Regions from separate parts of the Streptomyces sp. NPDC001393 genome, predicted to be linked through region 2. Evidence: riboswitches for the same ligand, from Rfam matches in the RefSeq annotation. Region 2 holds a riboswitch; each other region holds the start of a gene.

Region 1 (6,974 bases), on a different contig from region 2:
GGAGGGCGTAGGCGTCGAGCTTGTTGTAGAGGCCGATGCCCCGGCCCTCCTGGCGGAGGTAGAGCAGGACGCCACCGCGGTCGGCGATGCGTTCGACGGCCTCGCGCAGCTGGGGTCCGCAGTCGCAGCGGGCCGAACCGAAGACATCGCCGGTCAGGCACTCGGAGTGCAGGCGCACCAGCGGGACGGTGCCGGGGGCGGGGTCGCCGAGGACGACGGCGACGTGTTCCTGGCCGTCGGCCAGACTGTGGAACGTGACGAGTTCGGCGTCGACGCTGTAGCCGTCGTCGAAGCGCAGCGGTACCCGGACGCGGGCGCGCGGCGTGGCGGCGGGGGTGTCGGGCATGCGGGTCCCTCCGGGTGCGGGCATGTGCTTCAGATTTGAAGCAGCGGTACGCAGGGGACCCTACCTCATGCTTCAAAGTTAAAGCAACGGAATTCGGGGCATCGTCCGCATCCGCCGCGATCACGAACAGGAGGAACGGCGCCGCCAGGGCAGGTCCTCCGTTCCGGGCTCGGCGCCCTCGCCCTGCAGCCCGCGCGCGATCCCCGTGCAGATCTCCTCCAGCTGCCCCACCTGCTCCGGCGTGAGCCGGTCGAACAGGGTGGCGCGCACGGTCTCGACATGCCCGGGCGCCGTACGCTCCAGTACGGCCATCCCCTCGTCCGTCAGCACGGCGATGCTGCTGCGCTTGTCCCAGCGGCAGTCCTCCCGGCGCACCAGCCCGTCCCGCTCCAGCCGGGTCACCGCGTACGTCAGCCTGCTGCGCGTGATCTTCAGCTTCTCGGCGAGATCGGTCATCCGCAGCCGCCGGTCGGCCGCCTCGGACAGGTTGGCCAGCACGGAGTAGAACAGGTGCGGCATGCCGGCGTCCTGCTGGAGCTGTCGGTCGATCGCGTCCTCCAGGAGGTGCGTCGCGGCCATGTACGCGCGCCAGGCGCGCTGCTCCTCGGGGCTGAGCCAGCGGGTCGTCATGCCGCCAGTGTAAGTTTGTTTCAAACTTGAACCAAGACTCGCCTCCAGGGAGACCGCGCCGATGTCGTACCCGTACGTGCTGCTGTCCGCCGCCGTCTCTCTCGACGGCTACCTGGACGACACCGGCCCCGACCGGCTCCTGCTGTCCAGCCCGGCCGACTTCGACCGGGTCGACGCGGTACGGGCCTCGGTCGACGCCATCCTGATCGGCGCCGGCACGATCCGCGCCGACAACCCGCGGCTGCTGGTCAACTCCGTCGAGCGCCGCGCGGCGCGGGTGCGGGAGGGCCGGCCGGAGTACCCGCTGAAGGTCACCGTCACCGCCACCGGCGACCTCGACCCCGACGCCAACTTCTGGCGCACCGGCGGCGCGAAGCTCGTCTACACGACCGACGCGGGCGCCGAGCGCGCGCTCCGGCGCGTCGGTGACGCCGCCGACGTCGTCCCGCTCGGCCCCGGCCTCGACTGGCGGGCCCTGCTGGCCCACCTGCACGACGTGCGCGGCATCGGGCGGCTGATGGTCGAGGGCGGCGGCACGGTCCACACCCAGCTGCTGCAGCTGGGCCTCGCCGACGAGCTCCAGCTGGTCCTCGCGCCGCTGTTCGTCGGCGACCCGGCCGCGCCCCGACTGTTCGGTCCCGGCGGCTATCAGGCCGGCCGGCTGCGCCTGACCGAGACCCGACGTATCGAGGACGTGGTCCTCATGCGCTACGAGCCCACGGCCCCGGGCGCGGGCGCGGTCGCCACCGCCGCCGACCGGCACTGGCTGCGCACCGCCTGCGAGCTCGCCGCCCAGTGCCCGCCGTCCCGGACGGCGTTCAGCGTCGGCGCGGTGGTGGTCGCGGCCGACGGCACGGAGCTGGCCCGTGGCCACTCCCGGGAGGGCGGGGATCCCGTGGTCCACGCGGAGGAGGCCGCGCTGGCGAAGATCGACCCGGCCGAGCCCCGGCTGGGCGGCGCCACCGTCTACAGCAGCCTGGAGCCGTGTTCCCGGCGGGCCTCGCGGCCCGCGCCCTGTGCCGAGCTGATTCTCCGGGCGGGGGTGCGCAGGGTGGTCACGGCGTGGCAGGAGCCGGACACGTTCGTGGCGGCGGCCGACGGGACGGGCGTCCTGGTCAAGGGCGGTGCCGAGGTGGTCGTACTGCCTGAGCTGGCGGGACTCGCCAAGGCACCGAACGCCCACTTGCTGGGATGACGCGGAAAACGGGGGCAGGGAAAACACTCAGGGCCGGAAACCATCTCTGGCTTCCGGCCCTGAGTCTTCAGTAGCGGGGACAGGATTTGAACCTGCGACCTCTGGGTTATGAGCCCAGCGAGCTACCGAGCTGCTCCACCCCGCGTCGTTGTGACTCCAGAGTACCCCATGCTCAGGGCGGCATGCACACCGCTTTCCCGGCACGGGTGATCGACTTCACGGACGGTGACCGGACGACCGCCCTCCGCATAACATCTGAGACACCATCAAAAACTCCGACGCTCATGAACCGTGGCCAACTCGCCCGATTTGCAGCGCTCCTGGCCGATTGGTCCGCGGTCGAAAAGGTTAATGATCAAGCCGAACGGCTTGGAAAGTGACTCTCAGGTCTATTAACGTTCGATAACGCAGCGCGGTCGTCCCAGCCGTCACAAGAGGCGGCTCCGTGCGCACGCGCCGAATCCCGCGAGGGAACCGGGGAACCACCACCTTGGGGTGAATCGCACGAATGCCACAGTTGGTATACGCGCGTAGGAGACCTTCCTGCTCCGAACCCGTCAGCTAACCCGGTAGGCGGAGGAAGGAAAGGAGTACGCCCGAGTGGCGTCCAACCGGCCCGCCCCAGAAGCCCCGTTCGTGCCCTCGCAAGCCCAGCCGGAGACCTTCGGCTACGGCGCCTACCGCGCCGAGGAGGGGCCCTGGGAGGAGTGGAACCCCACCGAGGACTCCGTCGCCGCGGTCCGTGGCCGGCACCGCGTCGCCAAGCAGCGCGGCGGCTTCGCGCGCAGCTCCACCGTCCTCGGCGTCGGCGTGATGGCCGCGGTCGGCGCGGGCGGCATGGCCAGCGCCAACACCGGCAAGCCGCCGGTCTCCATATCCCTGCCGGACCTGGACTCCGTCGAGCACGTCTTCGGCGGCGGCTCCTCCGACGCGTCCCAGGCCACCGCCACCGGCCTCAGCAAGGTCGGCGTGAGCACCGACAGCGCCGAGGGCAGCAACGCCGGCGAGGCCCTGCGCAACCGGATCATGGCCCAGGCCGAGCAGCAGAAGGGCCAGGCGAGCAGCAAGGTCACCGCCGCCGCGATCGCCGCGGCCGACCAGCAGACCGCCGACGCGGCCGCCAAGGCGGAGAAGGAGGCCGCCGCCAAGGCCGCCGCCGCCAAGCAGCAGGCGGAGGCCGACGCCCAGCAGGCCGCCGAGGCGAAGCGGCTGGCCGAGCTGGCCAAGGAGTACACGCTGCCGGTCGTCTCGTACACGATCACCGGCACCTTCGGGCAGCCCGGCGCCATGTGGTCCTCCGGCTACCACACCGGCCTCGACTTCGCCGCCCCCACCGGCACCCTCATCAAGGCCGTCCACAGCGGCACGGTCACCCAGGCCGGCTGGGCCGGCGCCTACGGCTACCGCACCGTCATCACCCTCGACGACGGCACCGAGCTGTGGTTCTGCCACCAGTCCTCGATCAACGTCTCCGTCGGCCAGAAGGTCTCCACCGGCCAGGTCATCGGCCGGGTCGGCGCCACCGGCAACGTCACCGGCCCGCACCTGCACCTGGAGGTCCACCCGAACGGCCAGGCCACCGCCATCGACCCGGCGCCGTGGCTGCGCGACAAGGGCCTCAACCCCTGAGCCCCACTGCTCCATCCGCGGGATCCCGCCGCCGACGGTGGAATGCGATCATCCACCGTCGGCGTTGACTTGGAGCATGACTTCTCTGCGCACACTCGGTTCCTCCGACCTCGAGGTCTTCCCGCTCTGCCTCGGCGGCAACGTCTTCGGCTGGACCGCCGACGAGGAGACCTCCTTCGCCGTCCTCGACGCCTACACGGCGGCCGGCGGCAACTTCATCGACACCGCCGACTCCTACTCGGCGTGGATCGAGGGCCACAAGGGCGGCGAGTCCGAGACGATCATCGGCAAGTGGGTCAAGGCCCGCGGCAACCGCGACAACGTCGTCATCGCCACCAAGGTCAGCCAGCACCCCGAGTTCCAGGGCCTGTCCGCCGCCAACATCAAGGCCGCCGCCGACGCCTCCCTGCGCCGCCTGGACACCGACCACATCGACCTCTACTACACCCACTTCGACAAGCCCGAGATCCCGGTCGAGGAGATCATCGGCGCGCTGGACGAGCTGGTGAAGGCGGGCAAGGTCCGCCAGATCGGCGCCTCCAACATCAGCCCCGAGCGCCTGCAGGCCTCCCTGGACTTCTCCGACCGCGAGGGCCTGGCCCGCTATGTCGCCCTCCAGCCCCACTACAACCTCGTCTCCCGCGACACCTACGAGGGCCCGCTGCAGGACCTGGCCGCCAAGGAGGGGCTGTCCGCGGTGTCCTACTTCTCGCTGGCCTCGGGCTTCCTGACCGGCAAGTACCGCCCCGGCACCAAGGTCGACAGCGCCCGCGCGAGCCGGGCCCAGCAGTACGCGGAGTCCTTGCGCGGCCAGAAGGTGCTGGCGGCCCTGGACGAGATCGCCGCCGCCCATGACGCCCCCGTCGCCCGGGTCGCCCTCGCCTGGCTCCTGGCCCAGCCGACGATCACGGCCCCGATCGCCTCGGCCCGCACGGTGGACCAGCTCCCGGCCCTCCTGGACGCGGTGGGCCTGAAACTGACGGGGGAGGAAGTGCAGAAGCTGACGGACGCCTCCGCCTAGGTCACCCTCTCCCTCCGCCTGGGTCACCCTCTCGCGGATTCCGGCGGTGCCGGGCCCTCCGCAATCCGGCCGGCTAGGACCGGTACGGGTTGTACGCGGAGTACGGCGCCGCCGGATACCCGTACGCCGGCCCGGACGCCGCAGGCATCTGCACCGCCGGATACCCGGGACCCGGCCCCGGCCCCGGCGCCGCGGGCATCGCCGCCCAGCGGGCCGGGACCGGAAGCGACGCCCTCGCCGCGTACTCCAGGGCCGGCCGCGCCAGCTCCCGTCGCTTCCACAGCTCGTCCAGCAGCTCCCGCTCCCGTACGACGAAGTCGGCCCCGGCCTTCCCCTTGCGCCCCCGGTGCCGCAGAAAGGCGAGCGAGGTGGCGTAGGCCTCGTACTGCGCCACCGCCCGCGCTGCCGGCCGGCCGCCGTGGTGCCGGGCGTAGTCACGGGCCGTCCGCCGCGCCCGCATCGACCCGAGCGCGAACGGCTCGGCCGGCCCCAGCCACCCGGCCAGCACGTACGCCGGCAGCTCCTCCCGTACGGTCCGCAGTTCCCGCTGCCGCGTGAAGATCGCGAGCCAGGTCAGCAGCCCGAACACGGGCACCATGAAGCCGCCGTAGACGGCGAAGAACCCGAACTCGCCGAAGGTGGAGGAGCCGTTCCAGAAGGCGTGCATGCTCATCGCGAGCAGCAGACCGCAGACCGGCAGCAGCGCGCGCCGGGCGCGCTGCCGCTCGGCGGAGAGCGCGGCGATGCCGAAGCCGAGGCCGGTGAGAGTGGTGAACAGAGGGTGCGCGAACGGCGACATCACGATGCGCACGAAGAAGGTGGCGGCGGTGACGGAGGCGATGCCGCGGCCGCCGCTCATCTGGTCGGCGCCGAAGGCCGTACCCAGGTAGAGGATGTTCTCGGTGAACGCGAACCCGGTGGCGGTGATGCCCGCTATCACCACTCCGTCGACGATCCCCGTGAAGTCACGTCTGCGGAAGAGGAAGACGAGCAGGACGGCGGCGGCCTTGGCGGACTCCTCCACGATGGGCGCTATCACGGTGGCGCCGAGGGTGTCGGCGCCGGCCGGATCGGCGGTGGCGGTGGCTATCCACTTGGTGGCGAAGCTGTTGGCGACGATGGCGATCAGCGCCGCCGCGCACGCTCCCCAGGCGAAGGCGAAGACCAGGTTCCGCCAGGGGCCGGGCTCCACCCGGTCCAGCCACCGGAAGGCCGCTATCAGCCACGGCACGGGCAGCACGGCGAGAGCGAGCCCGACGAGGAACCCCTCGGTGCCGGTCTGCCTGCGCACCAGCGCGAGGATGACGAGCCCGGACAGCGCGAGCAGGGTGATCAGCGCTCCGTACCGCACCCACCTGCGCTGCCACCAGTGCGGATGGCGCAGCGGAAGGGGCCCGTGGGCGCCCGGGGGATACGTCGGAAACGGAGGACTGGTGGCCACGGCATCGACCCTAACGGTGGCGGGACGAGGGGCTGGAGCGGTTTATCGGTCCTGAAGCGGTTCGGGTGCTCGACCCGCTCGGTCTGCCCGGTCCTGGTGCGGTACGCGCCGGAAGAGCAGATCGTTCACCACATGTCCCTTGTCCAGTCCCTGGCCCTCGAAACGGGTCAGCGGCCGGAACTCGGGGCGCGTCGCGAAACCGCCGTCCGCCTGCGTGTTCTCGAAGTCGGGGTGCGCGGTGAGCACCTCGAGCATCTGCTCGGCGTACGGCTCCCAGTCGGTCGCGCAGTGCACGAGCGCGCCGGGTCTCAGCCGGGTCGCGGCGAGCGTCAGGAACTCGGGCTGGATCAGCCGCCGCTTGTGGTGCCGCTTCTTGGGCCAGGGGTCCGGGAAGTACACCCGCAGCCCGTCGAGGGCGTCGGGGGTGAGCATCTCCCGGAGCAGGATGATCGCGTCCCCGTTGCCCACCCGGACGTTGGACAGCCCGCCCCGGTCGGCGAGAGCCAGCAGATTGCCCTGGCCCGGAGTGTGCACGTCGACCGCGAGGATGTTGGTGTCCGGGTCGGCGGCGGCCATCTGCGCGGTGGCCTCGCCCATGCCGAACCCGATCTCCAGCACGACCGGCCGGTCGTTGCCGAACAGCTCACGCAGGTCGATGACCCGCTGTCCGTCGATGTCCAGCCCCCACGTGGGCCACAGCCGCTGCAGCGCG
Region 2 (6,974 bases):
CATCTGCGGGCGCGCGGCATCCCCGTCCGCGTCTTCGGCGACCCCATGGTCAGCTGGCGCGACCACATGCCCGAGGGCATGCTCCTGAAGTCCACGCCCGCCGCCTCGAACCTCGACTGCCCGCAGCCCGGCCACACCCTCGCCGACTACTGCGACGCGGCCGGGATCCGCCGCCTGGTGGCCGACGAGGACATCATCCCGGTGGAGACGTTCACCGCCTACGGCGAGTGGTTCCGGCAGAAGCTGGTCCCCGACCTGGAGCAGGTGCGGGTCGTCTCCGTGGACCGCGACAAGAGCGGCGGCTTCGAGCTGAAGCTGGACTCGGGGGAGATGTTCACCGCACGCGCGGTCGTCGTCGCCACCGGCCTGTCGGGCCTCGCGCACCTGCCGGCGGAGCTCGCGGGAGCCGCGGCCGACGGACCGGCGCCCACCGGCCCGGTCTCGCACAGCTCCCAGCACCACGACCTGAGCCGATTCGCCGGCAAGGAGCTCATCGTGGTCGGCGCCGGCCAGTCCGCTCTGGAGACGGCGACACTCGCCGCCGAGGCGGGGGCACGCGTGCGTGTCGTCGCACGCGGCCGCGGCCGGGTCGCCTTCGGCGCGCCGCCCTGGGAGCAGCCGAAGCTGCGCCCGGAGTCCCCGTTCGGCCGCGCCTGGTCGCTGTGGGCGTTCAGCTACTACCCGCACCCCTACCGCTATCTGCCCGAGGCCACCCGCCACTTCCTGGTCCGCCGGGTCCTCGGACCGCTCGGCGCCTGGTGGCTGCGCGAGCGCTTCGCGAGCGCCGTGCAGGTGCAGGACGTCGAGCGGGTGGTGAGCGCCGAGGCACCGGACGGCACCCCCGTCCTCACCGTCCGCACCCACGGCGGGCACACCGAGCGGCTCACCGCAGACCACGTCATCGCCGCCACCGGCTACCGCGTCGACATCGCGGCGATGGATTTCCTCGGCCACGAACTGCGCACCCGGCTCGCGGTGAGCCGGGGCACGCCCAGGCTCGGCCCCGGCTTCGTCTCGTCCGTCCCCGGCCTGTACTTCACCGGCCTGCCCGCGGCGTCGTCGTACGGCCCGGTGATGCGTTTCGTCTGCGGCACGGAGTTCGCCTCACCGCGCCTGACCAAACACCTGGCGGCCGCTCACGGCTGACGGGTCAACGAGGTGCGCGCTGGCGCCACTTGAGGCTGATCAGCACGTAAGTGCGCAGGACCACAAGATGAGTCGGCGGGGCCCGGTATCCGTATTCTCTGATCATGGCAGCCTCCCCCGCATACGCACTGATCGCCACCGACCTGGACGGGACGCTGCTGCGCGGCGACGACACCGTCTCCGACCGGTCGCTCGCCGCGCTCGCGCGGGTGGCGCGGGCCGGCGCCCGGCACCTGGTGGTGACGGGCCGCCCGGCCCCGCGGGTACGGCAGCTCCTTGCGCACCTCGGGTGCACGGGGCTCGCGGTGTGCGGGCAGGGCGCGCAGGTCTACGACGCCGGGACCGGCCGTCTGCTGTGGTCGGTCCGGCTGGACCGGGAGCTGGCCGAGACCGCGCTCGGCAAGATCGAGGCCGAGGTGGGGCAGGTGTACGCGGCCGTCGACCAGGACGGCGTGGAGGGGCTCACGCTCATCGAGCCCGGGTACCGGATGCCGCACCCGACCCTGCCCGCGGTCCGGGTCGGCCGGCGCGAGGACCTGTGGTGCGCGCCGATCAGCAAGGTGCTGCTGCGCCATGCCGCCCTGTCCGACGACGAGTTGGCGGCCATCGCGAGCGCGGTGGTGGGCTCCCTGGCCACGGTCACCATGTCGGGGCCGGGGACCGTGGAGCTCCAGCCGTCGGGGGTGACCAAGGCGACCGGTCTCGCGCTGGCCGCCGAGCGGCTCGGGATCGAGGCGGAGGAGGCACTGGCGTTCGGCGACATGCCCAACGACATCCCGATGTTCGACTGGGCCGGACGCGGCGTCGCCATGGCCGACGCGCACCCCGAACTCAAGGCGGTGGCCGATGAGATCACCCTGTCGAACGAGGACGACGGCATCGCCGTCGTCCTCGAAAGACTGTTCCCGACCGACTGACCGGCATCTCAGTAGGCGCCCGCCCCCGGAAGGCGCGACGACCGCCCGGGGTGCCCTCCGTCAGGTGCGGGCACACGCCGGGCGGCCGATGCCGTGCCGGTCGGCGGGACTGTCAGTACGCGCTGAACACGTTGTCGATCGACCCGTACCGCGCGGCGGCGTAGTTGCAGGCCGCGGTGATGTTGGCGACCGGGTCGTACGGGTTGAAGGCGGTTCCGGCCACGTGGTACGCGTTGAAGGTCGGGTCGATCACCTGGAGCAGGCCCTTGGACGGGGTGCCTATGGCGGCGTTGGAGTCCCAGAGGTTGATGGCGTACGGGTTGCCGGAGGACTCCCGCATAACGTTGCGGTAAATGCCGTTGTAGGAGCCCGGGATGCCCTTCTGGGCCATGATCGCGAGGGACTGGCGGATCCAGCCGTCGAGGTTGTTCGGGTACCCGGCCAGGGTGGTGGAGACCGTCTTGGTGGGCGTGACGGTGGCCGCTGAGGCGCTGGTGGCGCCGATGAGGGGCAGGGCGAGGACGGCGGCACCGGTGCCGGCGACGGCGAGGATGCGGGCGAGGCGGTTGGTGCGAGGGCGGCGGTGGTGCTGAGCGGCAGCAGACATGGGGAAGTCCTCTCCGTCGCCTGCGAGGTGAGCTGTCGGGTTCGGGCGGGGAGGTGCCCGGCCGTGGCTTCGCGAGAAGGCACGGCTTCACCCCGAGCCGTCCCGGTGCGGCGTGTGCCGACCGGTCCGGCGGACTTACCTGGGTCCCCCGCTCCTGCCGTACGAATGAGTTCGTCGATGGGTCACGCGGGCGGCGGCAGGATTCGGCGTCCGCCCGATGGCCCGGAACGTATGCGAGAGCACATGTCGGGAACAAGTACTGGATTCACACAAGGCACGATTTGACCACGGTCTGTGCCGTATGTGGTACTTGATCCTTTGCGTTTGCCAACCTTCAACTCGCGGATGGAGCAAGGGGAGGAGGCGGCCTGGCGGGCCCTCGGTGCCGGAGGTGGGGCGTGACCCAACTCACGAAATAACAAAGTATTTCAAATCGGGCATGAGGGATTCGGGCGGCTCGGGTGGGTGATGGAACCTGTGGCGGAAGCCGCGGTGGAACCAAAGTGCGTGTATTCCTGTTAAGTCAATAAATGTCCGTTCTTATCACTTGATCAAAAACATACCGGTCGTGATCCGATACCGCCCGGGCTGGACCGGTGGGCGCTATCGGTGATCGAAACAGGACCGGATACGCTGACTTGAGTGATGGCAGCGACCTATCGACAAACCGTGTAATCGCCAGCAGACACCAGCAGACAGGAGACCCCTCGTGACCGTCGTCGGGCCGTTCGGGCTGAGCGTGCGGGACCAGGCTCTGGAAGCCGATGTCCAGGCCGGATTGGCGGCTGTCGAGGAAGGCTTGCTCGAGGCCACCAAGAGCGAGGTCCCGTTCATCACGGAGGCCGCGCAGCACCTCGTACGAGCCGGCGGGAAGCGGTTCCGGCCGCTGCTCGTGATGCTCGCGGCCCAGTTCGGCGACCCCTACGCGCCGGGCATCGTGCCCTCCGCCGTGGTCGTGGAGCTGACCCACCTCGCCACGCTGTACCACGACGACGTCATGGACGAGGCAGCCGTGCGGCGCGGCGTGGACAGCGCCAACACCCGCTGGGGGAACTCCGTCGCGGTCCTCACCGGCGACTTCCTCTTCGCCCGCGCCTCCCAGATCCTCGCCGACCTCGGCCCCGAGGCGGTCCGGGTGCAGGCCCTCGCCTTCGAACGACTGGTCACCGGCCAGATCCTGGAGACCGCCGGCCCCTCCGACGGCCGTGACCCGGTCGAGCACTACCTGGACGTGCTCGGCGGCAAGACGGGCTCGCTGGTGGCGGTGTCGTGCCGGTTCGGCGCGATGATGTCCGGTGCCGACGAGACCGTCGTTGACGTGCTCACCCAGTACGGAGAGCGGCTCGGAGTCGCCTTCCAGCTCGCCGACGACGTCCTGGACATCGCCTCCGACTCGCACGAGTCCGGCAAGACCCCGGGCACCGACCTGCGCGAGGGCATCCCGACCCTGCCCGTGCTCCGGCTGCGCGAGCGCGCCGCCCGCCTCGGTCTGGCCGAGGACATCGCGCTGTGCGAGCTGCTCGACTCCGACCTCGGCGACGACGCCCGGCACGCCGAGGCGCTGGCCGCGCTGCGCGCCCACCCCGCGCTGGAGCAGGCCCGCCGGGACACCGTCCGATACGCGGAGGAGGCTCGCGCCGCGCTGGCGCCGCTGCGGGAGTGCGACGCCAAGGCCGCGCTGATGGAGCTGTGCGACGCGGTGGTGCACCGCGCCGGCTGACCCCGGCCACCTCCACCCCTCGCACCCCCCTGCCACACCGTGCCACGCCCCGGCCGTACGACCTGGCACAGGGCCGACACGTCTCCGGCCGTCCGGCGCGCCGCGATTCTCGCCGTGCGCGACCGGGCCGTCGCCTGGCCGTCCGCCGCGCCAAGCCTCCGCTCACACGGCGGTCGGCCCGGGCCCGTACACCCCGTACGACCAGGGCAATCCCTGCATGCGTACGGCCCGTGTCGTCCGCACGCCCCGTGCGTCCGCGCGGCCTCGGCGACCCCGTACGGCCCCTCCGTTCCGCTGGGACCCCTACGGGTCGGCGGAGTCCCGGCCCCTACGTGTCATACCGCAGGCGTACGCGGAGTTGGCTCCGTGGTCTGACGCTTCCTCATGGCTGATTTGATGAGATGGAGACCAGGGAAATCACCACTCCTCACCGATTCGGGTGAGAATGGCGGCTCTGGTGGACCAGCGTGAGAACAGCCGCCGCCGACGACGGAGGTAAGGCACACATGGCACCGTACGAATCCGACGACGCAGTGGACGCCGGGCGGGACGAGGAGCGGCGCGCGGGACGCCGCAGGGCGGCCCGCTACGCGGTCCCGGTCGCCGTGGTGGGGGTCGCGGCGGCCACGATCGGTCTGGTCCCGGCGCTCGCCGCCTCCGGTGACCCCGACCTGCCCAGGATCACGGCACAGCAGCTCATCGAGAAGATCGCCAAGTCGGACGTGCAGCAGCTGTCCGGCACCGTCCGCATCGACACCGACCTCGGCCTGCCCAACCTCGGCGGCCTGGAGAACAGCCTCGCCTCCGGCGCCGTCAAGGGCTCCGGCGACGGCTCCTCCGCCGACCCGCGGTCCCAGCTCACCTCGCTGGTCTCCGGCACGCACACGCTGCGCGTCGCCGCCGACGGCCCCGAGAAGCAGAAACTGTCTCTCCTGGAGAGCGGCTCCGAGTACAGCCTCATCCACAACGGCACGAACGTGTGGGGCTACGACAGCAAGACCAACGAGGTCTACCACGGCATCTCGGCCGACTCCGGCAAGGAGCACAAGGCCGAGCCGCCGGCCACGCCGAAGGACTTCGCCGACCAGGCGCTGAAGTCGGTGGACGGCACCACGTCCGTCACTGTCGACGGCACCGAGCGCGTCGCCGGCCGGGACGCCTACAAGCTGCTGATCAAGCCCCGGCAGTCCGGCACCACGGTCGGCGCCATCAGCATCGCCGTCGACGCGAAGACGGGCATGCCGCTGAAGTTCACGCTGACGCCGAAGAGCGGCGGCGCCGCCGTGCTCGACGTGGGCTTCACCCAGGTCTCCTTCGCCGAGCCGGCTGCCTCCACCTTCGCCTTCACCCCGCCCAAGGGCGCGAAGGTGACGGAGGAGAAGAAGGACGCCGCGGCCAGGAAGCACGCGCCGGGGTCCGGCGAGGACTTCGCCAGGGGCATGAACGGCGCAAACGTGCTCGGCAAGGGCTGGACGTCCATCGCCACCTTCGACACCGGCACCAAGGGCGGCCTGCCGACCGGCTCCCGGGGCGGTGACCTCGGCGGCTTCCTCGGCTCGCTCGGCGACAAGGTCTCCGGCAAGTTCGGCAAGGGCACGGTGTTCTCCACCCGCCTGGTCAACGCGCTGATCACCGACGACGGCAAGGTGTACGCCGGCGCGGTGACGAAGGACGCCCTGGTGAAGGCGGCGAACACGGGAAAGTGACCCCGTCCGGGCACTACGGGCCGTGATCGTACGTTCACCCTTCACGGAGGTACGGATCGAGGGGGGCCGATGGACGGACCGTCCGCCACGGAGCGGGAGGCGGGGGACGCAGGGGAGCGTGCCCCCGGGCAGGCGGAGACGCGTCTCCCGGGGCACGTCCAGGAGCGTGCCCCGAGGCAGGCGGAGGCGAGCGTCATCGCCACCCGAGGCCTCACCAAGCGCTACCGCGGCGGACAGCTCGCCGTCGACGGCCTCGACCTGACCGTCCCGGCGGGCAGTGTCTTCGGCTTCCTCGGTCCGAACGGCTCGGGCAAGACCACCACCATCCGCATGCTGATGGGCCTGATCGAGCCCACGGCAGGCACGGCCCACGTGCTGGGCCGCCCGATGCCCCGGGCGGCCCGGTCCGTCCTCCCCCAGGTCGGCGCGCTCATCGAGGGCCCCGCGCTGTACGGCTTCCTCTCCGGCCGGGACAACCTCCTGCGCTACGACGCCGCCGACCCGACCGCCGACCCCCGTACCCGGCACGCCCGCGTCGCCGCCGCGCTGGACCGGGTGGGCCTCGCGGCCGCCGCCGGCAAGAAGGCGAAGGCGTACTCGCTGGGCATGAGACAGCGCCTCGGTCTGGCCGCCGCGCTGCTCCAGCCGCGCCGGCTGCTCGTCCTGGACGAACCCACCAACGGCCTCGACCCGCAGGGCATGCGCGAGATCCGCTCCCTGATCCGGGAGCTGGCCGCCGACGGCACGACCGTCTTCCTCTCCTCCCACCTCCTCGACGAGATCGAGCAGGTCTGCACCCACGCGGCGGTCATGGCGCGGGGCCGGCTCATCACCCAGGGCGCGGTGGCCGACCTGGCGGCCGGGGCTCGCGGCCGGCT
Region 3 (6,974 bases), on a different contig from region 2:
CGCCGATGGTGGCCGCGAGTCCCACCCGGTCCACAAAGTCGTGGTGCGTGAAGCGGTGGACGTCCTTGGCGGAGAGCCTGGGGTACGGCGCGAAGAAGCGGTAGTACTTCGACTCGTCCGAGACCTGCTCGTAGAAGCTGACCAGGCGGTCGGCGTCATCGATGGTGATGGGCCTGATGCGCGCCGTACCCCCGTCGCGCAGCACCACGTCCGCCTCCCAGTGGGCGGGGTAGAGGTGCCGGTCCTGCCGGTCCGCCGAGGTCTGCATGGGCCCCAGAGTACGGCTCGCGTCCGACAACGGCGCGGGGCAGTCTGTGGAGGACGACAAGCCGGAACCGAGGCCGCGGTTCCGGCGCCACACCGGAGCGGACGACGGTGCGCTCCGGGCATGCTTCACGATATGGGAAACTGGTCTAGACAACCCTGAAGACTGAAGGGCAGCAACACATGGCTGAGCGCCGCGTCAACGTCGGCTGGGCCGAGGGCCTCCACGCCCGCCCCGCCTCCATCTTCGTCCGAGCCGCCACGGCCGCAGGCGTCCCGGTGACGATCGCCAAGGCTGACGGCAACCCCGTCAACGCGGCCTCCATGCTGGCTGTCCTGGGGCTTGGCGCCCAGGGGGGCGAGGAGATCGTCCTGGCCTCCGACGCAGAGGGCGCGGACGCCGCCCTGGACCGTCTGGCCAAGCTGGTCTCCGAGGGTCTCGAGGAACTGCCCGAGACGGTCTGAACACCGGCACAGCGATAACGCCGGAGCCGCGTCGCCTGTTTTCGGGCGGCGCGGCTCCACCCTTTCCGGGCTCATTGCGCGCACACCTGAATTCGGGCAGCGGAAATACACCGCAGCCGAATTACTCTTCTTTGTATACGGCGCCCGTGTTAATGCCGAAGACCCGACATGTTTACGGCGTGTTGCGAAGTCCTCACACGCTCGGCGCCTCCGGCAAAACGCAGCCGGTGCGCGGCCGTCACGCGCTCGGTGTGCAGCGCCGTGACCGCCCGCGCGCGCTCACCGTCGCCGCGCGCCACCGCGTCGACGATGGCGCCGTGCTCCGCCCAGTGGTCCACCGGGCTTACCGGCGCCTCCACCGCGTACATCCAGGCGATCTTGTGCCGCAGCTGGGTGAGCATCGCCGTCAGCGACGGGCTGCCGGAGGCCTGGGCGAGCGTCTCGTGGAACCAGCCGCCCAGCGAGCGCAGGTCGCCGCTGTTGCCCGTGCGGGCCCGCTCCTGGCCCAGCCTGACGAGGCCGCGCAGCACCTTCAGATGGGCCTCGGTGCGCCGCTGGGCGGCCCGGGCGGCCCCGAGCGGCTCCAGCAGCATGCGCATCTCCAGCAGGTCGGCGGCCTCCTGCTCGGTCGGCTCGGCCACGCACGCGCCCGCGTGCCGGCGGGTCACCACGAAGCCCTCGGCCTCCAGGGTGCGCAGGGCCTCGCGGACGGGGACGCGCGAGACGCCGTAGCGACGGGCCAGGACTTCCTCGGTCAGCCGGCCGCCGCGCTCGTAGACACCCGCGACGATGTCGTCCCGGATGGCCGTGCACACCGAGTGCGCCGGAATACGCATGACCGACCTCCGCCTTAATCCCCGTGAAACGTCGACGATGGACGCGTGTTCCGTGACTCTATTCCAATGAGCCGGAATTTCCGACGGCGGGCCGGATTCCATGGATATTTTTTGGTCAGCGGGCCGGGCGGGGCCCGCGAAAAACGGCGAAAGCCCCGGCTCGGTGAGCCGGGGCTTCGCGGGCCGTGCGATGCGGCGTCAGACGTTCACGCCGTGCTCGCGGAGGTAGGCGACGGGGTCGACGTCCGAGCCGTAGTCGGGGGTCGTGCGGGCCTCGAAGTGCAGGTGCGGGCCGGTGGTGTTGCCGGTCGCGCCGGACAGGCCGATCTGCTGGCCCGGGGTGACCTGCTGGCCCACCGAGACGCCGATGGACGACAGGTGGCCGTACTGGGTGTACATGCCGTCGGCCATGCGGATCACGATCTGGTTGCCGTACGCGCCGCCCCAGCCGGTGGAGACGACGGTGCCGGAGCCGACCGCGTGGACGGGGGTGCCGGTGGCCGCGTGGAAGTCGATGCCCGTGTGGTGGCCGGAGGACCACAGGGAGCTGCTGGCCTGGTAGCCGGTGGAGACGTAGGAGTCGGCTATCGGGGCGACGAAGGCGTTCAGGCGCTTGCGCTCGGCCTCCCGGGCGGCGCGGGCCCTGGCCTCGCGCTCGTCCTTCGCCTTCTTCGCCGCGGCCTCCTCGGCCGCCTTCTGCTCGGCTGCCTGCTTCTGCGCGGCGGCCTGCGCGGCGATGTGCTCGGCGACGTCGTCGCTCACGGTGAGGACCGGCGTGAGACCGGTCTGCTCCACGGTGTGCTCGGCGGCGAGCGCCGGGGAGGCGGCGAGGGTGCCGACGGCACCGGTGGTGGTGAGGGCCGCGATGCCCGCCGCCTGAGCGGTGGTGCGCTTGACCCGGCCGGGCTTGCGGTGCTTCCCGGTGGCGCACATGAACGCCATGAAGTGGCTGGTCCTTTCCTTCCCTCTCGCCTACCGGGTTAGCTGACGGGTTCGGAGCAGGAAGGTCTCCTACGGACCCCTCGCGGCATGCGCGGGCGCCCGATTCACCCCAGGGACTGCGTGGGTCCCCGGCTCCCCTGGCTCGCGCCGTACGGGGACTCGGCGATGGCTGTCCGGTGCCGCGGATGCAGCGCACTGCCCGACGAACAGCCCGGAAGACGCTACGGAAGCCCGCTTCGGAATCCCAAACCGATCCGGGCGTTTGTAGCGCATCCCACAGGTCAGACGGGCAACCTCCGCCTCAAACCGGGCATCTGGGGAAGGGAGTGGAACAGCGGGGGCCCTGACGGTGCTTAGTCCGTCAGGGCCCCACGCGCGCGTGCCGCTGTCCGGCTACTCGGCCGCCACCACGGTCACTTCACCGATGCCGAGCGCCTCCACGGGCGCCTTGATCTGGGCGGCGTCACCGACGAGGACGGTCACCAGGCGCTCCACCGGGAAGGCGTTCACGACGGCCGCCGTGGCCTCCACCGTGCCCGTCGCCGCGAGCTGCTGATAGAGCGTCGCCTGGAAGTCGTCGGGCAGGTGCTGCTCGACCTGGTCGGCCAGCGTGCTCGCGACGGCCGCCGCCGTCTCGTACTTCAGCGGCGCCACCCCGACGAGGTTCTGCACGGCCACGTCCCGCTCGGCGTCGGTCAGGCCGTCCGCCGCGAGGGTGCGCAGCACCTTCCACAGGTCCTCCAGGGCGGGCCCGGTGTTGGGCGTGTCCACGGAGCCGCTGATGGCGAGCATCGAGGCGCCCGTGCCGTCCGGCGCGGACCTGAGGACCTGGCCGAACGCGCGCACACCGTAGGTGTAGCCCTTCTCCTCGCGCAGGACGCGGTCCAGGCGGGAGGTGAGGGTGCCGCCGAGGCAGTAGGTGCCGAGCACCTGGGCGGGCCACACGCGGTCGTGCCGGTCGGGGCCGACGCGGCCGATGAGCAGCTGGGTCTGCACGGCGCCGGGCCGGTCCACGATGACCACGCGCCCGGTGTCGTCGGCGGTCACCGGCGGCACGGGCCGCGGCTCGCCCGGGGTGCCGGTCCAGGCGCCCAGGGTGCCGGCGAGCAGCGCGTCGAGGTCGACGCCGGTGAGGTCGCCGACCACGACCGCGGTGGCCGTGGCGGGGCGTACGTGCCGGCCGTAGAAGGCGCGTACGGCGGCGGCGTCGATCTTCTCGACCGTCTCCTCGGTGCCCTGGCGCGGGCGCGACATGCGCGAGACCGCCGGGAACAGCTCCTTGGAGAGCTCCTTGGCGGCCCGGCGGGAGGGGTTGGCCAGCTCGTGCGGGATCTCGTCCAGGCGGTTGCGGACGAGGCGCTCGACCTCGCTGTCGGCGAACGCGGGCGCGCGCAGCGCGTCGGCGAGCAGGCCGAGGCCCTTGGCCAGGCGGGAGGCCGGGACCTCAAGGCTGAGCCGGACGCCGGGGTGGTCGGCGTGCGCGTCCAGGGTGGCGCCCGCGCGCTCCAGCTCGGCGGCGAACTCCTCGGCGGAGTGCTTGTCGGTGCCCTCGGAGAAGGCCCGCGCCATGATCGTGGCGACGCCGTCCAGGCCGGCCGGCTCGGCGTCCAGGGGCGCGTCCAGCAGCACCTCGACGGCGACGACCTGCTGGCCGGGGCGGTGGCAGCGCAGCACGGTCAGGCCGTTGTCGAGCGTGCCGCGCTCGGGGGCGGGGAACGCCCACGGCCTGGCCTGGCCTGGCTGCGGCTGGGGGTGGAAGTCCATGGTGGCGAGCTCGGTCACTTGGCCGTCTCCTCGTTCTCGTTACCGGCCTCTACGGTCGCTTCCTGCTCCGGGTCCTCGCCGCGCCCCGCCTCCTCGGTGTGCTCGGCGGACTCGGCGGACAGCGGCTCGTAGACCAGGACCGCGCGGTTGTCGGGGCGCAGGCGGGCCTTGGCGACCTCCTGGACCTCCTCCGCGGTCACCGCCAGGACGCGTTTGACGGCGGTGAGGGCGAGCTGCGGGTCGCCGAACAGGACGGCGTACCGGCACAGTTCGTCGGCGCGGCCGGCGACCGTGCCGAGCCGGTCCAGCCACTCGCGCTCCAACTGGGCCTGGGCGCGCTCCATTTCCTCCGGCGTGGGGCCCTCCTCGGCGAACCGGGCCAGCTCCTCGTCGATGGCGGCCTCGATGACCGGCACCTCCACGTCGCCGGAGGTCTTCACGTCCAGCCAGCCCATGGAGGGCGCGCCGGCCAGGCGCAGCAGGCCGAAGCCGGCGGCGACGGCCGTACGGTCGCGGCGGACCAGCCGGTTGTAGAGGCGGGAGGACTCGCCGCCGCCGAGGACGGTCAGGGCGAGGTCGGCGGCGTCGCACGCGCGCGTGCCGTCGTGCGGGAGCCGGTAGGCGGCCATGAGGGCGCGCGCCGGGACCTCCTCGACGACGACCTCGCGCTTCTGCTCGCCGATGATCTCCGGCAGGGAGCCGTCGCGGGGGGCGGGCTTGCCGTCGTGGGACGGGATCGAGCCGAAGTACTTCTCGATCCAGGCGAGGGTCTGCCGGGGGTCGATGTCGCCGACCACGGAGAGCACCGCGTTGTTCGGCGCGTAGTAGGTGCGGAAGAACTGGCGGGCGTCCTCCAGGGTGGCCGCGTCCAGGTCCGCCATCGAGCCGATCGGCGTGTGGTGGTAGGGGTGCCCCTCCGGGTACGACAGGCTGGTCAGCTTCTCGAAGGCGGTGCCGTAGGGCACGTTGTCGTAGCGCTGGCGGCGCTCGTTCTTCACGACGTCCCGCTGGTTCTCCATGGACTCGTCGTCCAGGGCGGCCAGCAGCGAGCCCATGCGGTCGGCCTCCAGCCAGAGGGCGAGCTCCAGCTGGTGGGCGGGCATGGTCTCGAAGTAGTTGGTGCGTTCGAAGCTGGTGGTGCCGTTGAGCGAGCCGCCGGCGCCCTGCACCAGCTCGAAGTGACCGTTGCCCTTGACCTGCGCCGAGCCCTGGAACATCAGGTGCTCGAAAAGGTGAGCCAGGCCGGTACGTCCCTTGACTTCGTGGCGGGAGCCGACGTCGTACCAGAGGCAGACCGCCGCCACGGGGGTCAGGTGGTCCTCGGAGAGCACCACGCGCAGACCGTTGGCCAGGCGGTGCTCGGTCGCTGTCAGGCCCCCGGAGCCTGCCTCGGCTGTGGTCGTGTGACCCATGGGCATGTGCGTCCCTTCGCGAGCGGAGGCGGTTGTGGAAACCGCGGTTTTCCTGCCGTTCCAGCCACTGTATGCAAAGCGTGCGGGGCGTCGGCGAAGTTCCCGCGGGACGTACGCCCACAGCGGATCCCGTAGCCTGCGTCGGACCCGCCCGGGGACGCCCGGGAAGGCCGCCGGGACCGGGTCGCGGCACGGCTTGTCAGTGCCTCGGTCCACAATGGTCCGCGTCAGATCCGTCCATCCGTTGAGCAAGGAGCCGGCAGCGATGGCCCGCCGCAGCACGAAGACCCCGCCGCCCGACGATTCGTACGAGGAGAAGATCCTCGACATCGACGTCGTGGACGAGATGCGTGGCTCCTACCTCGAGTACGCGTACTCGGTCATCTACTCACGCGCCCTGCCGGACGCCCGTGACGGCCTCAAGCCGGTGCACCGCAGGATCGTGTACCAGATGAACGAGATGGGCCTGCGCCCCGACCGCGGCTACGTGAAGTGCGCGCGTGTCGTCGGCGAGGTCATGGGCAAGCTGCACCCGCACGGCGACGCGTCGATCTACGACGCCCTGGTGCGCATGGCCCAGCCGTTCTCCATGCGCGTGCCGCTGGTCGACGGCCACGGCAACTTCGGCTCGCTGGGCAACGACGACCCGCCGGCCGCCATGCGGTACACCGAGTGCCGGCAGGCCCAGGCGACGAGCCTGATGACCGAGTCGATCGACGAGGACACGGTCGACTTCGCGCCGAACTACGACGGTCAGGAGCGGGAGCCGGTGGCGCTGCCCGCCGCCTTCCCGAACCTGCTGGTCAACGGCTCCTCGGGCATCGCGGTGGGCATGGCGACGAACATGCCGCCGCACAACCTGCGCGAGGTCATCGCGGCCGCCCGCCACCTGATCAGGCACCCGAACGCGGACCTGGACGCGCTGATGAAGCACGTCCCGGGCCCGGACCTGCCCACCGGCGGCCGGATCGTCGGCCTCGACGGCATCCGGGACGCGTACGCGACGGGCCGCGGCACCTTCAAGATGCGCGCGACGGTCTCGATCGAGACGGTGACCGCCCGCCGCAAGGGCCTGGTCGTCACGGAACTGCCCTTCACGGTCGGCCCCGAGAAGGTCATCGCGAAGATCAAGGATCTGGTCAACGCGAAAAAGGTCCAGGGCATCGCCGACGTCAAGGACCTCACCGACCGCGAGCACGGCCTGCGCCTGGTCATCGAGGTCAAAAACGGCTTCGTGCCGGAGGCGATCCTGGAGCAGCTGTACAAGCTGACCCCGATGGAGGAGTCCTTC
Region 4 (6,974 bases), on a different contig from region 2:
GGCTTCTCCCGCCTCCCCTTGCCGGTGTGGATTCCACACGTGCGTACGTCCCCGGACACGGTACGGGACCGAGTCCGGGGACGTACGTACGACTGGCTAGGCCTTACCCCAGGTTGGGTCAGCCCTTGAAGCGCGGGAACGCGCTGCGGCCCGCGTACACCGCGGCGTCGTCGAGGATCTCCTCGATGCGCAGCAGCTGGTTGTACTTGGCGACACGCTCGGAGCGGGCCGGGGCGCCGGTCTTGATCTGGCCGCAGTTGGTGGCGACGGCCAGGTCGGCGATGGTGACGTCCTCGGTCTCGCCGGAGCGGTGGGACATCATGCACTTGAAGCCGTTGCGCTGGGCCAGCTCGACGGCGTCCAGGGTCTCGGTCAGCGAGCCGATCTGGTTGACCTTGACCAGCAGGGCGTTGGCGGTGCCCTCCTCGATGCCGCGGGCGAGGCGCTCGGGGTTGGTGACGAACAGGTCGTCGCCGACCAGCTGGACCTTGTCGCCAAGACGGTCGGTGATGACCTTCCAGCCGGCCCAGTCGTCCTCGAACAGCGGGTCCTCGATGGAGACGAGCGGGTAGGCCGCCACGAGCTCCTCGTAGTACTCCGTCATCTCGGCGGCGGAGCGCTCCTTGCCCTCGAAGAGGTACTTGCCGTCCTTGTAGAACTCGGAGGCGGCCACGTCGAGCGCGAGGGCGATCTGCTCACCGGGGACGTACCCGGCCTGCTTGATCGCTTCGAGGATCAGGTCCAGGGCGTCACGGTTGGAGCCCAGGTTCGGGGCGAAGCCGCCCTCGTCGCCGAGGCCGGTCGCCAGGCCCTTGGACTTCAGGACCTTCTTCAGGGTGTGGTAGACCTCGGCGCCCCAGCGCAGGGCCTCGGAGAAGGACTCCGCGCCGATCGGGGCGATCATGAACTCCTGGATGTCCACGTTGGAGTCCGCGTGCGAGCCGCCGTTGAGGATGTTCATCATCGGCACCGGCAGCAGGTGCGCGTTCGGGCCGCCCAGGTAGCGGAAGAGGGGGAGGTCGGACGCCTCGGAGGCGGCGTGGGCGACGGCGAGGGAGACGCCGAGGATGGCGTTGGCGCCGAGGGAGCCCTTGTTGTCGGTGGCGTCCAGGTCGAACATGGCCTGGTCGATCAGGCGCTGCTCGGTCGCGTCGTAGCCGACCAGCTCCGGGCCGATCTGCTCGATGACGGCGAGGACGGCCTTCTCGACGCCCTTGCCCAGGTAGCGGTTGGGGTCACCGTCGCGCAGCTCGATGGCCTCGAAGGCGCCGGTGGAGGCGCCGGACGGGACGGCGGCACGACCCGTGCTGCCGTCGTCGAGGCCGACCTCGACCTCGACCGTGGGGTTGCCTCGGGAGTCCAGGATTTCCCGGGCTACGACGACGTCGATGGACGGCACGAGCATCTCCTTCTTGGATGTGACGCTGGAAGTGCGGGGCTGTGTGCCTTACGGCTGTGCCTTGCGCCTAGAGCCTAACCGTCCCGGGGGCGCCGGCCACCGACCGACCGTCCCGTGGACGGGGAGGACACGCAGACGGTACCCATTGTTCACTAGCGGAACAAAGGGTGGGTGTACGGGGCACGAAGAAAAGGGGCCGGAGGCACTCGGGAAAGGAGGCCGAGGCGTCCAGGAGTGGGGGCGGAAAAAGACCCCGCCCCGGCGCGTACGGGGGAACACGCGCCGGGGCGGGGAGCCCGTGGGGACGGGGTGGCCCTCACGAGGCCTTCAGTGTGCGGGCCGGGGATGTGAGGGCGCTGTGGGTCCGTTCGGAGCCAGGTGTCACTTCAGGTGCAGCTGCTGGCCCGGGTAGATGAGGTTCGCGTCCTCGACGATGTCCTTGTTCAGCTGGAACAGCTTCTGCCAGCCGCCGGCCACGTGGTGCTTCTCGGCGATGGCGCTGAGGGTGTCGCCCGTGACGACCTTGTACTCGCCGTCGCCCTTCTTGACCTTCTTGCCGGTCGGGGTGGTGACGGTCTTGCTCGCCTTCGGGGCCGTGCGCGTGGTGGAGCGGGTGGCGGCCTGCTGGTCGGTGGAGCGGGTGCTCGTGCTCGGCGCGGACTTCGTCGAGGCGGCCGGGGCGGAGCCGTTGTACGCGGCGGAGGACAGGCCCGTGCCGCACACCGGCCAGGCGCCCTTGCCCTGGCCCGCGAGGACCTTCTCGGCGACGGCTATCTGCTGCGACTTGGTGGCGAGGTCGGCACGCGCGGCGTAGGCGGTGCCGCCGTACGCGGCCCAGGTGGAGTTGGTGAACTGCAGACCGCCGTAGAAGCCGTTGCCGGTGTTGATGGACCAGTTGCCGCCCGACTCGCACTGGGCGACCGCGTCCCACTCGGAGGCGGTGGCGGCGGAGGCGTTGCCGGCCGCCATCAGCGGGGCGGCGACGGCGGCGCCGGTGACACCGGCGAGCGTGATGGCGCGGACGGCCTTGGACGGACGACGGTGCTTGCCCTTGCCGGAAAACAGCATGGATCGATCCCCTCACCGACGCCTGCGAGGTGAGCTGTCGGGTTCGGGCCGGTTGAGTTGCCCGGCCGCACACTCGCTCTCGCGAGGCGCGGCTTCACCCCTAGCCGGTCCAGCGTCAACCGCTGGGCCCGGCGCTTACCTTGGGTCCCCCGCTCCTGCCTACGGCGCTTGACGCGACGACTGTTCCCGGGCAACCCGCTGGCAGGATTCGGCGTTGCGAGTCCCGGGGCTCGTGGTGACGAGCGGTCCTGACCGTAGACATGCGATCGGCGGAATTTCAAAGACGATCAGGGCTTCTGAGACTCATCCCACACTTTCGCCAAACCGGACATCAGCCGCGAAGTGGGGCGTCAACTCCCGCTAGTCGTCGCCGTTTTCGGCATGGATTTTCAGGGTCTGACCGGCGGTGATGTGGTCGGGGTCGGCGCCGATGACCTTCTTGTTGGCCTCATAGAGCGCATGCCACCCGCCGCCGACGCCAAGGGAGTCGGCGATGGAGGCGAGGGAGTCGCCCTCGTGGACGGTGTAGGTGGCCGGTCCGCGGTCGGCATGACGGCCGGAAGAGGCGGAGTTCTGACCGTTTGTCGCGCTTTCGTCCGCGCTGCCGCCGCGGTGACGTCCGCCACTGCTGAGCGCTCCGGTGTCGATCAGGCTCCAAGAACCGGCACTCTGCTGGTAATTGTCCGAGTTGTCGGTACCGGGTTCCGCCGTGGGAGAGCTGTCGCTTCCCTGGGGGCTTCCGCTGTCGCCTGAGCCGGACTTGTCGGTCTTGTCGGGCTTGGGGGTGCTGGTTCCGGTGGAGCCGTCGGCCGTACCCGGAGTCCCGGAGGTGTCCTTGCTCGGGCTCGGGGCCGGCGTGGCGCTCGAGTCACTTGCGTCCGAGGGGGAGCCGGAGGAGTCCGAACCGGAGGCGGGCTGGGAACCGGAACCCGAACCCGAACCGGAGTTGGGCGCGGACGAATCCGGCAGACCGGACGAGTCGGAACCGCCGGCCGAGCCGGACGTGCCGCTCGACCCGTCGCCGTTGCCGGAGCCGCCGACGCCGGTGTCGACGTCGACCGAGGCGGAGCCGGAGGTCAGTCCGGCGGTCAGCGCGCACATGGCCCACGGCTTGGTGCCCTGGTCCGCGAGGATCTTCTCGGCGACGGCTATCTGCTGGGAGCGGCTGGCCTGGTCGGCGCTCTCGGCGTACTGCGTGCCGCCGTACTTGTCCCAGTCGGCCAGCGAGATCTGCAGACCGCCGTAGTAGCCGTTCCCGGTGTCCGCACTCCAGGAACCGCCGCTCTCGCACTCGGCGACCTTGTCCCATGTGGTGCCGTCGGCCGCATTGGCACTGGCGGCGCCGAGCAGCGGGATGGCGATGGCGGAGCCGGTCACGCCGGCCGCGACGAGGAGGGCAGGAGCCTGACGGGGGCGACGGTGACGACCGTTCCCGGAGAGCATGCGGAAGCCTTTCGTGCGACAGCAGGGCCGGCGAGGCGAACTGGTACTCCTCGCCACGCTGATGGGTGAACGTATCGGCAGACGATCACTTGTCACAAGTTAATGCCGCGCAGATCACGTGAAGATCACGGAGTTGAAGGTTTGTCATCTCCCCCTGCCCGGCACCCGATCCTCCCCTCCTGCCCGCTTTGTCACCCGACGGGAACGGCGGTGCCTCACGCCCGGCGCGCGGCGCGGCCGCAACCATGGACCCGACATGACCCCGGGGGGCTTGACGTCCAGGAGGACACGATGGCGCGGCACACCCGGCTGCCCGGCGAGTCCGCGGAGTACCTCGCCGCACGCGAGGAGCTCCGCAACGCCGAGATCGAACTCATGCGCCACCGCGAGCAGGTCGCGGCCCTGCGCAGGGCGCTTCCGCAGGGCGCCGCCGTCGACGACTACGTCTTCCTCGAAGGCCCCGCCGACCTCGACGCGGGCGACACGCCCGTCCGCGAGGTCAGGCTGAGCGAGCTGTTCTCCGGCCCCGGCCGGCCGTTGATCGTCTACCACTTCATGTACGGCAAGCGGCAGACCGACCCGTGTCCGATGTGCACCCTGTGGATCGACGGCTTCAACGGCGTCGCCCACCACGTCGCCCAGAACGCCGACCTCGTCGTCCTCGCGGCCGCCGACCCGCCCGTCCTGCGCCGGCACGCCCGAGGCCGCGGCTGGACCCGGCTGCGGCTGCTGAGTGCCGGGGACAGCACCTTCAAGTACGACCTGGGCAGCGAGGACGAGGACGGGGTGCAGGACTCCACCGTCTCCGTCTTCACCCGGGACCCGGACGGCACGGTCCGCCACTTCTACTCCGCCCACCCGCGCATGGCCGAGGACATCGACCAGCGCGGCATCGACCTGCTCAACCCCGTCTGGCACCTTCTCGACCTGACGCCGGGCGGCCGCGGCGACTGGTTCGCGGGCCTGGACTACTGACCGCCGGTGCCCGCCGGGACCGGGGTGAACTCCACCGGCAGGGTGCGCAGGCCCCGCATGATGAGCCCGCCCCGCCACCTCAGGTCGGCCGGATCGGCGGCGAGCCGCAGGTCGGGCAGGCGGGTGAGCAGGGTGGCGAGCGCGGTCTGGCCCTCCAGCCGGGCGAGCGGCGCGCCGAGGCAGTAGTGGATGCCGTGGCCGTATCCGAGGTGCTGGTTGTCGCGGCGGGCGAGGTCCAGCACGTCCGGATCGGCGAACCGCTGCGGGTCCCGGTCCGCCGCCGCGAGCACCACCAGCACCGGATCCCCCGGCGCGATGTCCTGCCCGCCGATGGTGAGCGGTTCCGTGGCGAACCGCCAGGTGGCGAGCTCCACCGGGCCGTCGTAGCGCAGGAGTTCCTCCACTGCGGTCTCCAGGAGGTCCTTTTCCTTCCTGGCCAGGGAGTCCTGGAGGTGCTCGCGCTGGGCGGGGTGGGTGAGCAGGGCGTAGGTGCCGTTGCCGATCAGGTTCACGGCGGTCTCGAAACCGGCGAACAGCAGGATGAAGGCCATCGCGGCGGCCTCGTTCTCGGTGAGGTGCTCACCGTGGTCGGAGGCGCGGATGAGGCCGGAGATGAGGTCCTCGCCGGGCGCGGGCTCGGCGGGCAGCGCCTCGCGCTTCCTGTGGATCAGCTCGGCGAGGTAGCCGCGCATCTTCTTGACCGACCGGGCGACCCCGCCCCGCGGCCCTCCCCCGTGGCGGATCATCATGCCCGCCCAGTCCCGGAAGTCGTCCTGGTCCTCGGGCGGAACGCCGAGCAGGTCGCAGATGGCGTAGATGGGCAGCGGGAAGGCGAACTCGTGGATGAGGTCGGCGGAGCCCCTCGCCGCGAAGGCGTCGATGAGGTGGTCGGTCAGCTCCTGCACCCGGGGCGCGAACTCGGCGACCCGCCGCGGGGTGAACGCCTTGCTGACGAGCCGCCGCAGCCGGGTGTGGTCCGGCGGGTCGATGTTCAGCAGATGCGTCATCAGCTCGGCCTTGCGCTCGCCGGGGATGCCGGTCTTGCCCTTGGCGTGCGCGGGCTCGTCGTGATGCGCCGGGTTCTTGCTCAGCCGCTGGTCGGCGAGGGCCTGCCGGGCATCGGCGTACCGGGTGACCAGCCAGGCCTCGACACCGCTGGGCAACCGCGTCCGGCGCACCGGCGCGTGCTCGCGCAGCCAGGCGTAGGCGGGGTAGGGATCGGCGGCGAACTCCCAGGTGAACAGGTCGGGAGCGGAGACGGCGGCGTCCGGTGCCGAGTCGGGGACGGGGTCGGGGGCGGGCTGGGGGTGGGGCTGGTCGGTCACTCCTCGACGGTATCCGGATCCGGGTGGGCCTCCCTGTCCCGGTGGTCACCGGGGGCCGTGCGTATTGCCTCCGGCGCGTCCTCCTGCTCGGGGTCCTGGTGGGCCTGGTCGCCGGGAGCCCCGCATATCGCCTAAGGCGTGTCCTCCTCCGCCGGGTCGCGGTGGGCCTCCGCGTCCTGGTGGGTGTCGGGGGCCGTGGTCATCGGCTCGGGGGTGACTCCCTCCGCCTCCCGGATGGCGTCCCGGTAGGCACGGGCCGCCCCGCGCAGAGCCGCCTCGGGGTCCACGCCCTCCGCCTCGGCGCGGGCCGCCAGGGCCAGCAGCCGATAGCCGATGTCCTCGCCCTGCGGGAGCGGCACGTCGAGGCCCGCCGTACGCGCGCGGGAGGCGAGTTTGGCGGCGAGGGCCAGGCCGGGCTGGCCGAGCGGCACGCCCTCCGTGACCGAGGTGCGCCGCTTCTCCTCGGCCTTGGTGCGCAGCCAGTGCTCCTTGACGTCCTCCGGTGTCTCGGCCTTCTCGTCGCCGAAGACATGCGGGTGCCGGTGGACGAGCTTGGCCACGATGCCGCCGGCCACGTCGTCGATGGAGAACGGCGCGTCCGGGTGCTCCTCGGCGATGCGGGAGTGGAAGACGACCTGGAGCAGGACGTCGCCCAGCTCCTCGCGCAGTTCCTCGCGGTCGCCGGCCTCGATGGCCTCCACCAGCTCGTACGCCTCCTCGATGCCGTACTTGGCGAGGCCCTGGTGGGTCTGCCGGGACGACCA

Evidence for each region. A riboswitch is a leader RNA that binds a small molecule or an ion and turns the genes downstream of it on or off. The one in region 2 is predicted to bind cyclic di-AMP.
Region 1: linked by a shared signal. The riboswitch ahead of ACWC2T_RS09490 (M23 family metallopeptidase) and the one ahead of ACWC2T_RS18250 (transglycosylase SLT domain-containing protein) in region 2 are both predicted to bind cyclic di-AMP.
Region 3: linked by a shared signal. The riboswitch ahead of ACWC2T_RS30740 (M23 family metallopeptidase) and the one ahead of ACWC2T_RS18250 (transglycosylase SLT domain-containing protein) in region 2 are both predicted to bind cyclic di-AMP.
Region 4: linked by a shared signal. The riboswitch ahead of ACWC2T_RS32665 (transglycosylase family protein) and the one ahead of ACWC2T_RS18250 (transglycosylase SLT domain-containing protein) in region 2 are both predicted to bind cyclic di-AMP.

What each region holds. Positions count from the first base shown of each region.
Region 1 covers NZ_JBSFIH010000005.1:247,533-254,506, forward strand. The annotation lists gene ACWC2T_RS09470 (GTP cyclohydrolase II) at 1-346, opposite strand, end outside; gene ACWC2T_RS09475 (MarR family winged helix-turn-helix transcriptional regulator) at 467-976, opposite strand; gene ACWC2T_RS09480 (dihydrofolate reductase family protein) at 1,038-2,171, shown strand; tRNA gene ACWC2T_RS09485 (tRNA-Met) at 2,243-2,316, opposite strand; cyclic di-AMP (ydaO/yuaA leader) riboswitch at 2,616-2,762, shown strand; gene ACWC2T_RS09490 (M23 family metallopeptidase) at 2,772-3,800, shown strand; gene ACWC2T_RS09495 (aldo/keto reductase) at 3,877-4,821, shown strand; gene ACWC2T_RS09500 (PrsW family intramembrane metalloprotease) at 4,895-6,262, opposite strand; gene trmB (tRNA (guanosine(46)-N7)-methyltransferase TrmB) at 6,305-6,974, opposite strand, start outside.
Region 2 covers NZ_JBSFIH010000014.1:155,282-162,255, forward strand. The annotation lists gene ACWC2T_RS18240 (FAD-dependent oxidoreductase) at 1-1,146, shown strand, start outside; gene ACWC2T_RS18245 (HAD family hydrolase) at 1,251-2,063, shown strand; gene ACWC2T_RS18250 (transglycosylase SLT domain-containing protein) at 2,176-2,670, opposite strand; cyclic di-AMP (ydaO/yuaA leader) riboswitch at 2,675-2,857, opposite strand; gene ACWC2T_RS18255 (polyprenyl synthetase family protein) at 3,380-4,390, shown strand; gene ACWC2T_RS18260 (LolA family protein) at 4,897-6,096, shown strand; gene ACWC2T_RS18265 (ATP-binding cassette domain-containing protein) at 6,166-6,974, shown strand, end outside.
Region 3 covers NZ_JBSFIH010000036.1:19,141-26,114, forward strand. The annotation lists gene ACWC2T_RS30725 (bifunctional acetate--CoA ligase family protein/GNAT family N-acetyltransferase) at 1-268, opposite strand, end outside; gene ACWC2T_RS30730 (HPr family phosphocarrier protein) at 448-729, shown strand; gene ACWC2T_RS30735 (GntR family transcriptional regulator) at 879-1,565, opposite strand; gene ACWC2T_RS30740 (M23 family metallopeptidase) at 1,764-2,507, opposite strand; cyclic di-AMP (ydaO/yuaA leader) riboswitch at 2,520-2,682, opposite strand; gene ACWC2T_RS30745 (M16 family metallopeptidase) at 2,901-4,289, opposite strand; gene ACWC2T_RS30750 (M16 family metallopeptidase) at 4,286-5,689, opposite strand; gene ACWC2T_RS30755 (DNA gyrase/topoisomerase IV subunit A) at 5,949-6,974, shown strand, end outside.
Region 4 covers NZ_JBSFIH010000041.1:18,297-25,270, reverse strand. The annotation lists gene eno (phosphopyruvate hydratase) at 119-1,405, opposite strand; gene ACWC2T_RS32665 (transglycosylase family protein) at 1,781-2,467, opposite strand; cyclic di-AMP (ydaO/yuaA leader) riboswitch at 2,472-2,644, opposite strand; gene ACWC2T_RS32660 (transglycosylase family protein) at 2,828-3,910, opposite strand; gene ACWC2T_RS32655 (DUF899 family protein) at 4,202-4,885, shown strand; gene ACWC2T_RS32650 (cytochrome P450 family protein) at 4,879-6,210, opposite strand; gene ACWC2T_RS32645 (nucleoside triphosphate pyrophosphohydrolase) at 6,342-6,974, opposite strand, start outside.